2 regions of the Mesorhizobium sp. M1143 genome follow, and region 2 is predicted to be linked to the other one. Evidence: predicted binding sites of a transcription regulator. Region 2 holds the regulator's gene; the other holds the start of a gene.

Region 1 (4,549 bases), on a different contig from region 2:
GATCTTGCCGAACTCAGCGACGACGTCTCGCTGGAAGAGTGCCTGCGCCAGTCGCGCTCTGCCGGCTTCACCGGCATGGAAATGGGCCGGCGTTTCCCAAACGAGCCCGAAATCATGCTGCCGATCCTGAAAAAGGCCGACGTGACGCTGTGCGGCGGCTGGTTCTCCGGCACGCTGGTCGATGAGGACATGGGCAAGAACAAGGATCGCATCCAGCCGATGATCGACCTGTTCAAGGCGGTGAATGCGCCTTGCATCGTCTATGGCGAGGTCGGCCGCTCGATCCAGGGTGATCGCTCCAGGCCTCTCGCCACGAAGCCGAAATTGTCCAACGACGAGATGAGGGCCTATGCCAGGCGCCTCACCGAATTCGGCGAATGGTGCGCCGAGCAAGGCATGCCGCTGTCCTATCACCATCACATGGCGGCGGTGGTCGAGACCGAGCCGGAGCTCGATGCCTTCATGCGCCATTCCGGCGAAGGCATTCCGTTGCTGCTCGATGCAGGGCATCTCGCCTTTGCCGGTGGCGACGTGCTGCGCGCCATCGACAACCACCACAAGCGCATCAGCCATGTCCATGTGAAGGATGTGCGCATGGGCGTGATCGACGGGCTCGACCGCACAAAGCAGTCCTTTCTCGACGCCGTGGCGCTCGGTGCCTTCACGGTGCCTGGCGACGGTTCGCTCGATTTCGGCGCCATCGTGCAGCGCTTCGCCGACCATGGCTATGAAGGCTGGTTCGTCGTCGAGGCCGAGCAGGACCCGAAAAAGAACCCGCCGCTGAAGATGGCCCACGTGGGTTACAAGGAGCTGATGCGGGTGATGACGGCGGCCGGCTACACGGTCGAGACGCAAGGCTTTCCCAATGCGTAAGCCGGTCCGATGAAGGATTACGAGCACCCGTTCTTCCGGCCGCTGTGGCGGCGCGTTGCCGTCGTCGCCGTCTGCGTGATCTGGGCCGGAATAGAATTCGCCTCCGGCACCCCATTCTGGGGCATCATTGCGCTCGGCTTTGCCGCCTACGCGGTGTGGCAGTTCTTCTATCTTTACAAGCCGGTGGAGGAGAGCAAGGCTGCGCCTGATCGACCGAAGACCGGCGAAGCGAAGGCGGACGCCGAACCGAAGGAATGAAGCGGCCGTGGCTCGGAAGGGCTTGCGGGTCGGACACTCGACACCTGGCGTATCGCCTACGTCGGTGATTGGCCGGAACGTCCCTCGCTTCGTCATCCTAGGGTCTTCGCGACGGAGCTTCGCTCTAGGATGACGAAGTTGAGAGGCCGACCTCGAAGACTTGCGATAGGAGAGACAAAACATGTCGAAACTGCTCGTCAAAGCCGACAAGGGCCATGGCCGCGTCGCCCATGTCACGCCCAAAAGCGCCGGATGGACCTATGTCGGCTTCGACCTGCACCGCCTGAAGCCGGGCGAGACCGCATCCGGCAAGACGCAGGATCGCGAAGTCTGCCTGGTGTTCGTCACCGGCAAGGGCACGGCAAGGGCCGGCGGCCAGGAACTCGGCCTGCTCGGCGAGCGCATGTCGCCCTTCGAGGGCAAGCCGTGGTCGGTCTATATTCCGGAGGGTTCGGACTGGTCGGTCACCGCCGACACCGATCTCGAACTCGCGGTCTGCTCGGCGCCGGGCCTGGGCGGCGGCTTGCCCGTTCGCGTCATCGCACCCGACGACCTCGGCCAGGAGACTCGGGGCAAAGGCACCAACACGCGCTACGTCACCAACATATTGCCCGAGGGCAAGCCCGCCGACTCGCTGCTGGTGGTCGAGGTCATCACGCCCGGTGGCCACACATCGAGCTACCCGCCGCACAAGCACGATCAGGACAATCTGCCGGCCGAATCCTATCTTGAGGAAACCTATTACCACCGCCTCAACCCGCCGCAGGGCTTTGCCTTCCAGCGCGTCTACACCGACGCCGACAAGTCGGGCGCCCGCGAACTGGACGAGGCGATGGCGATCGAGGACGGCGATGTCGTGCTGGTGCCCAAGGGCTATCATCCGTGCGCGGCCTGTCACGGCTACGACCTCTATTACCTTAACGTCATGGCCGGGCCGAAGCGGACGTGGAAGTTCCACAACGCGCCCGAGCACGAATGGCTCATGAAGGCCTGATCGGCCTTCGCTTGCGCCGGAAGAAAAATCGTCGGCTAACGATCCATGGGGTCGATTTGCCTTCGAAAACTCGCATAAGCTTCGTCAATCCGTCATGGAAATCACCTATGGCAGCGGGCTGACGAGGATTTTTTTCGATGCGCTACGCCATCTATTTCACCCCGAGGCAGGACGAGCCGTTGGCGCGGATCGCCGCCAACTGGCTGGGTCGCGACCCCTTTGGCGCCGCCACCAGGCCGGTCGAGGCGGTGGGCGAGCTGTCGGCGGCCGAAGTCGCCTTTCACACCGCATCGGCGCGGCGCTACGGTTTTCATGCGACGCTGAAAGCGCCCTTCCGGTTGGCCGCCAACGAAACCGAAAGCTCGTTGCGCGCGGCGCTGGACGCCTTTGCCAAAGCAACGCCGACGGTCACCATCCCGCGCCTGGTCGTCAGCCAGATCGATGGTTTCTTCGCTTTGGTGCCGGAAGGTCCGCTGCCGCCGCTCAACCGTTTCGCCGATGATGTCGTGCTTAGCTTCGACCGTTTTCGCGCGCCGCTCACCGAAGCGGAAATCGAACGGCGCAGCCCGGATTCGCTGAAACCGGCCGAGTTCCGCAATCTCTGTCAGTGGGGCTACCCCTACGTGTTCGAGACCTTTCGCTTCCACATGACGCTGTCCGGCCGGGCCGGGCCGCAGGAAAGCCAACGTCTGCGCGCGGCAATCGACAGCCTGTTCGCCGATGTGCTGCAGCAGCCGGTGCTGGTGGATGCGCTGACGCTGTTCGTCGAAACCGAACCGGGCGCTCCGTTCATGGTGCTTTCGCATCATGCGCTCGGCCGCCGCGCTGCCCGAAAAACCGCCTAACCGCAATTCGTCCGAGTAACCAGGGACCGCCTGAAATGACCGCCGAAACTGTTCTCCACAACGCCCGCATCGTGCTTGCCGACGAGATCGTCGAAGGGTCGCTCGTGCTGCGCGACGGTTTTATCTCCGGCGTCGACGCCGGCACCGGCCACACCGGCGGGGGCATGGGCGGCGAGGACATGGGCGGCGACTACATCATTCCCGGCCTGGTCGAGCTGCACACTGACCATCTCGAAGGCCACTATGCGCCGCGCCCGAAAGTGCGCTGGAACCCGATCGCCGCCGTCCTTGCCCATGACGCGCAGGTGGCCACCGCCGGCATCACCACCGTGCTCGACGCTTTGCGTGTCGGCATGGACGAGGACGCGGATATTACCTGCGACGACATCCGCAAGCTCGCCGGCGCGATCGAGGACAGCGTCGCGAAAGACCGGTTGCGGGCCGACCATTTCTTGCACCTGCGCTGCGAGGTCTCGGCGCCGGATTGCTTGCGGGCTTTCGCCAATTTCGATGGCGACGAGCGGGTCAAACTGGCCTCGCTGATGGACCATGCGCCGGGACAGCGCCAGTTCGTCAATCTCGAGACCTACGCCTATTACTACCAGCGCAAGCTGAAGCTGACCGATCGCGACTTCCAATTGTTCTGCGAAAAGCGGATGTCGGAATCAGCGAAGAATTCGGGACCGAACCGGGTGGCGATATCAGCCGCCTGCAACGAGCGGGGCATTGTGCTGGCGAGCCATGACGACGCCACATCGGGCCATGTCGACGAAGCGATCGAGCAGGGCGTGCGCGTCGCGGAATTCCCGACCACGCTGGAAGCCGCCAAGGCCTCGAAGGATGCCGGGCTCGGCGTGCTGATGGGCGCGCCCAACGTCATGCGCGGCTCCTCGCATTCGGGCAACGTCTCGGCCCGCACGCTGGCCGGCGACGGCCTGCTCGACATATTGTCGTCCGACTACATTCCCTTCAGCCTGATCCAGTCGGCCTTCTTCCTCGGCGACGTCGTCGAGGGCATTTCCCTGCCGCAGGCGGTTGCGATGGTGTCGAAGAATCCGGCCGAGGCGATCGGCCTAAACGACCGCGGCGTCATCGAACAGGGCCGCCGCGCCGACCTCGTGCGTGTGCGCGTCGACGACCATGTGCCGGTCGTGCGCACTGTCTGGCGCCAAGGGCGCCGGGTCGCCTGATGGTCTCGGCGTCGATCGAGCGCGAACTCAGCAGCGAGGCCTTTCCGCTCCGCAACGGCGTGTTTGTCGCCGTCGTCGGCCCGAGTGGCGCCGGCAAGGATACGGTAATCGGTTATGCCCGCACCTTGTTTGCCGACGAGACGAGGCTGGAGTTCGTCCGCCGGGTCATCACCAGGCCGAGCGATGCGGCAAGCGAGGATCACGACACGCTGGCCGACGCGGCCTTTGTCGAAGCCGAGGCCGACGGCGCCTTCGCCATTTCCTGGGAGGCGCACGGCCTGCGCTACGGCATTCCGGCCGATGTCGACTCGTCCATCGCCAACGGCTATGTCGCGGTCGCCAATGTCTCGCGCGCAGTCATCCCGGTGCTGCGGGAGCGCTATGCCAAT
Region 2 (4,549 bases):
GCGTTGGCGCCTTGCGAGATCAGGCTTTCGACGTCGGTCAGCTGCTTGCCGGGATTGGACTGCGCGTCGGCGGAAATGTACTTGTCGCCGGCGGCTTCGATCGCCGTCTTCATCGCCGCCTCGTCCGTCTTCCAGCGCTCTTCCTGGAAGTTCGACCAGGAGACGCCGATGACCTTGTCCTTCGCCTGCGCGACCGAGACCAGCGTCAGCGACATGGCGGCGCCCGCCAGCATGGCGGCTGCAAATCTGTTCATGATAAACCCTCCCTGCCCCGCGCGCGGCGCGACAAAACTGGCCCGAAGGCCTGCACACAGAGGCTCCATTTTTTCGAGCCTCGAAAAAACACTGGTTCAATGATAAAGCGCTGTCAACATGGTTTCTGATGGCCTTGCCGAATTTTTTCGAGCTCCGCAATAAACAATGACAGGGCTGCCGGCGTCTGCCAATATTTGGCTGGTGCCGTCGAACGCCTTCACTATCATGAGGCGCGAGGAGGCCGGGAGGAAACAAATGTCGGTTGGAATCCGCCACGACGATCTGCGCCGTCGCAACCGCGCGATGGTGATTTCGGCCGTGCGCCGGGCCGGCCAGCCGTCGCGGACCGAGATTGCGGCGACCACCGGCCTCAGCCATTCGACCATATCGGCAATCTCGTCTGATCTGATTCAAGAAGGCATCCTGATTGAAGGCAAGCCTGGCGAGACCGGCTCGCTGAAACGCGGCCGGCCGCAGGTCGGCCTTGGCCTCAATCCGGAAGCGGCGGCGGTGATGACCGTGGTGCTGTCGCTGAACTTCCTCTCCGTCACCGTCATCGACTATGCCGGCCAGGTGGTCGCGGAAGAACAGCGCCGGCTCGACACGCTGACCATGCCGCGCGACGAACTGATCGGCGAATGCGTAGCAATCGTCCGGCGGCGTCTCGAGGACCCGGACCTGGACGTCCAGAGCATCGCCCGCATTGCCATGGGCATCCAGGGCATCACCGATTCGCAGGCGCGGGCCATGCTGTGGTCGCCAATCACGCCACTGACCGACATTGCCTTCGCCGACATGTTGGAAGCGGAATTCGGCATTCCGGCCACCATGGAGAACGACTGCAATATGATGGCGGTGGCGCTGCAATGGCGCCAGCCCGAGCGCTACCGCGACAATTTTATCGCCATCCTCTTATCGCACGGCATCGGCATGGGACTGGTGCTGAAAGGCGAACTTTTCACCGGCACCCATTCCTCGGGCGGCGAGTTCGGCCACATGATCCACCGTCCGGGCGGCGCGCTCTGCCGCTGCGGGCGGCGCGGCTGCGTCGAGGCCTATGCCGGAAACTACGCCATCTGGCGCAGCGCCAAAATGATGGGCGAGGATGCCGAGCCGGTCGATATCGGCGACGCTGATATGCGCGCACTCGCCGCGCGCGCCCGCGAAACCGACGGCCCGGAGCGCGAAGCCTATCGCAAGGCCGGCGAGGCGCTCGGCTTCGGCCTCGGCAGCCTGTTTGCGCTGATCGATCCGGCACCCGTCGCCATGGTAGGCGTCAGCGCCGCCGCCTTCGACTTGATCGAACCGGCATTGCGCGAAGCGATCGCCCAGACCGCCGGCGGCCAGCACTCGAAATCGATCTCCTTCGACACCGAGCCCAACGAGCTGCCGCTGATCCGCGAAGGCTGTGCCATGCGCGCGCTCGGCTTCGTCGATCAGGAGATTTTCGCGCCGGGCATTCAGGCCAAATCCGGCAAGCATGTCGCCTGAATGGCCGGCAACGGCGCGACGCGCAGCATCCTAGTCTTCCCTGATCGCGTAGCCGGCGCCGCGAATGGTACGGATGACATCCGGCATGCGGCCGTTGTTGACCGCTTTGCGTAAGCGCCCGACATGGACGTCGACGGTTCGCTCGTCGATATAGATCGTCTCGCCCCAGACATTGTCGAGCAGTTGGCTGCGCGAGAACACGCGGCCGGGATGGCGCATCATGAATTCGAGCAGCCGGAACTCGGTCGGTCCGAGCCTGATCTCGCTCTTCTTGCGGTAGACACGGTGCGACTCGCGGTCGAGCACGATGTCGCCGACCTTGAGCACGCTGGACAGCACTTCCGGCTTGGCCCGGCGCAGCAGCGCCCTCACGCGCGCCATGAACTCCGGCGTCGAGAATGGCTTGACCAGATAGTCGTCGGCGCCGGTGGACAGGCCGCGCACGCGATCGCTTTCCTCACCGCGCGCGGTCAGCATGATGATCGGCAGCCGCTCGGTTTCGGGCCGCACTCTAAGGCGCCGGCAGAGCTCGATGCCGGAAACAGCGGGCACCATCCAGTCGAGCACCAGGAGATCGGGCACGTTTTCCTGCAGGCGGATCTCGGCCTCGTCGCCGCGTGTCACCACCTCGACGTGATAGCCTTCGGATTCGAGGTTGTAGCGGAGGAGCACGCCTAGCGGCTCCTCGTCCTCCACGACCATGATGCGTGGCGCGATCATCGGCAGTTCACCCTCATCAGGCCGGCATGGCCATCGCCGTCTCGTCCTGCTTCGGACGATTGGCGGGCAGTTGCTGGCCGGTCAGCACATAATACGCATTTTCGGCGATGTTGGTGACATGATCGCCGATGCGCTCAAGATTCTTGGCGCAGAACAAGAGATGCGTGCAGGCGGTGATGTTGCGAGGGTCTTCCATCATGTAGGTCAAGAGCTCACGAAACACGGACGTGTATTTGACGTCGATGCGCTCGTCGTCATTCCTGAGTTTTGCAAGCGCTGCCGCATCGGTGGCGGCATATTCCTCGACGACGCCTTGCACCTGGATCAGCACCAGCTGCGCCATGGCGTCGATGGAGTGCGAGAGGTCGCGCGGCGTGACGCTCAAGCCCACGGTGCCGACGCGTTTGGCGATGTTCTTGGCGAGGTCGCCGATGCGCTCGAGGTCGCCCGCCATGCGGATCGAGCCGACCACGGCACGCAGATCGTTGGCCATCGGCTGACGCTTGGCGATCAGCGTGATGGCGCGGTCGTCCAGTTCGCGCTGGCGCGCATCCATGATGGCGTCGTCGGAAACGACACGCTGTGCCAGCGCATTGTCCGAATTGAGCAGCGCCCTGGTCGAGCCGCTGACCATCGAGCCTGCCAGATCGCCCATGTCGCGGATCAGCTTGCTGATCTGCCCGAGCTCTTCATCGAAGGAGGCGACGGTATGTTCACCCATGATCTTGGTCCTCGTGCCTGAAAATTCACCCGCCGGACGGCTCAGCCGAAGCGGCCGGTAATGTAGTCCTGGGTGCGCTTGTCGTCGGGGTTGGTGAACATCTTGTCGGTGGCGCCCTCCTCGACGAGATAGCCGAGATGGAACATCGCCGTGCGCTGCGACACGCGCGCCGCCTGCTGCATCGAATGGGTGACGATGACGATCGTGTAGTTCTGGCGCAGCTCGTCTATCAGCTCCTCGACACGGGCGGTGGCGATCGGATCGAGCGCCGAGCAGGGCTCGTCCATCAGGATCACCTCCGGCGACACGGCGATGGCGCGCGCGATGCACAGGCGCTGCTGCTGGCCGCCGGACAGGCCGGTGCCGGGCTCCTGCAGGCGGTCCTTGACCTCGTTCCAGATCGCCGCCTTCTTCAGGCTCTGCTCGACGATCTGGTCCATGTCGGACTTGCGCTTGGCCAGCCCATGGATGCGCGGGCCGTAGGCGACGTTCTCGTAGATGGACTTCGGGAACGGGTTGGGTTTCTGGAACACCATGCCGACGCGTGCGCGCAGTTCGACGACATCGATGTTCTTGTCGTAGATGTCGTCTTCATCGAGCGTGATCTTGCCGGTCACCCGCGCCGAATCGATGGTGTCGTTCATGCGGTTGAGGCAGCGCAAGAAGGTCGACTTGCCGCAGCCGGAGGGGCCGATCAGCGCCGTCACCTGGTTCTGGCGGACGTCGAGATTGACGTCGAACAACGCCTGCTTCTCGCCATAGAACACGCCGACCTTGTCGCCGCGCATCTTGATCACTTCGTTCGACTTGGCGTTCATTTTGTCGCCCACTGCATTCTCAAGGGACTGTTCGGTCATGATGTTCATACCAAATTGCCTTTTTTCTACCAGCGCCGCTCGAACCGGCGCCGGAGCACGATCGCGGTGATGTTCATGGCCATGAGGAAGACGAGCAGGATGATGATGGCGCCGGACATGCGCTCGACAAAAGCGCGCTCAGCCTCGTTTGCCCACATATAGATCTGAACCGGCAGCGCGGTCGCCGGATCGAAAGGCGTCGTCGGATAATCGGCGACGAAAGCGACCATGCCGATCAAGAGCAGCGGTGCTGTCTCGCCGAGCGCACGCGCCAGGCCGATGATGGTGCCGGTAAGGATGCCTGGGGCGGCAAGCGGCAGGATGTGATGGAACACCATCTGCATCTTGGAGGCGCCGAGACCTAGGGCCGCCGAGCGGATCGACGGCGGCACCGCGGCAAGGGCGGCGCGCGTGGCGATGATTATGGTCGGCAATGTCATCAAGGTCAGCACCAGGCCGCCGACGAAGGAAGCCGAGCGCGGCATGCCGAGGAAGTTGATGAACA

The links. The regulator PhoB, encoded in region 2, activates phosphate uptake and scavenging genes when phosphate is short. The targets are predictions, from matches to a motif close to TGTCATNNANCTGTCAT.
Region 1: a site for PhoB is predicted at 2,205-2,221, ahead of NKH35_RS26545 (DUF1045 domain-containing protein). Genes of this name have one in related genera too.

What each region holds. Positions count from the first base shown of each region.
Region 1 covers NZ_JAMYMJ010000056.1:6,679-11,227, reverse strand. The annotation lists gene iolE (myo-inosose-2 dehydratase) at 1-873, shown strand, start outside; gene NKH35_RS26555 (hypothetical protein) at 883-1,131, shown strand; gene iolB (5-deoxy-glucuronate isomerase) at 1,313-2,125, shown strand; gene NKH35_RS26545 (DUF1045 domain-containing protein) at 2,263-2,970, shown strand; gene NKH35_RS26540 (alpha-D-ribose 1-methylphosphonate 5-triphosphate diphosphatase) at 3,006-4,160, shown strand; gene phnN (phosphonate metabolism protein/1,5-bisphosphokinase (PRPP-forming) PhnN) at 4,157-4,549, shown strand, end outside.
Region 2 covers NZ_JAMYMJ010000038.1:927-5,475, forward strand. The annotation lists gene xylF (D-xylose ABC transporter substrate-binding protein) at 1-254, opposite strand, end outside; gene NKH35_RS22205 (ROK family protein) at 511-1,746, shown strand; gene phoB (phosphate regulon transcriptional regulator PhoB) at 1,777-2,466, opposite strand; gene phoU (phosphate signaling complex protein PhoU) at 2,483-3,187, opposite strand; gene pstB (phosphate ABC transporter ATP-binding protein PstB) at 3,229-4,053, opposite strand; gene pstA (phosphate ABC transporter permease PstA) at 4,071-4,549, opposite strand, start outside.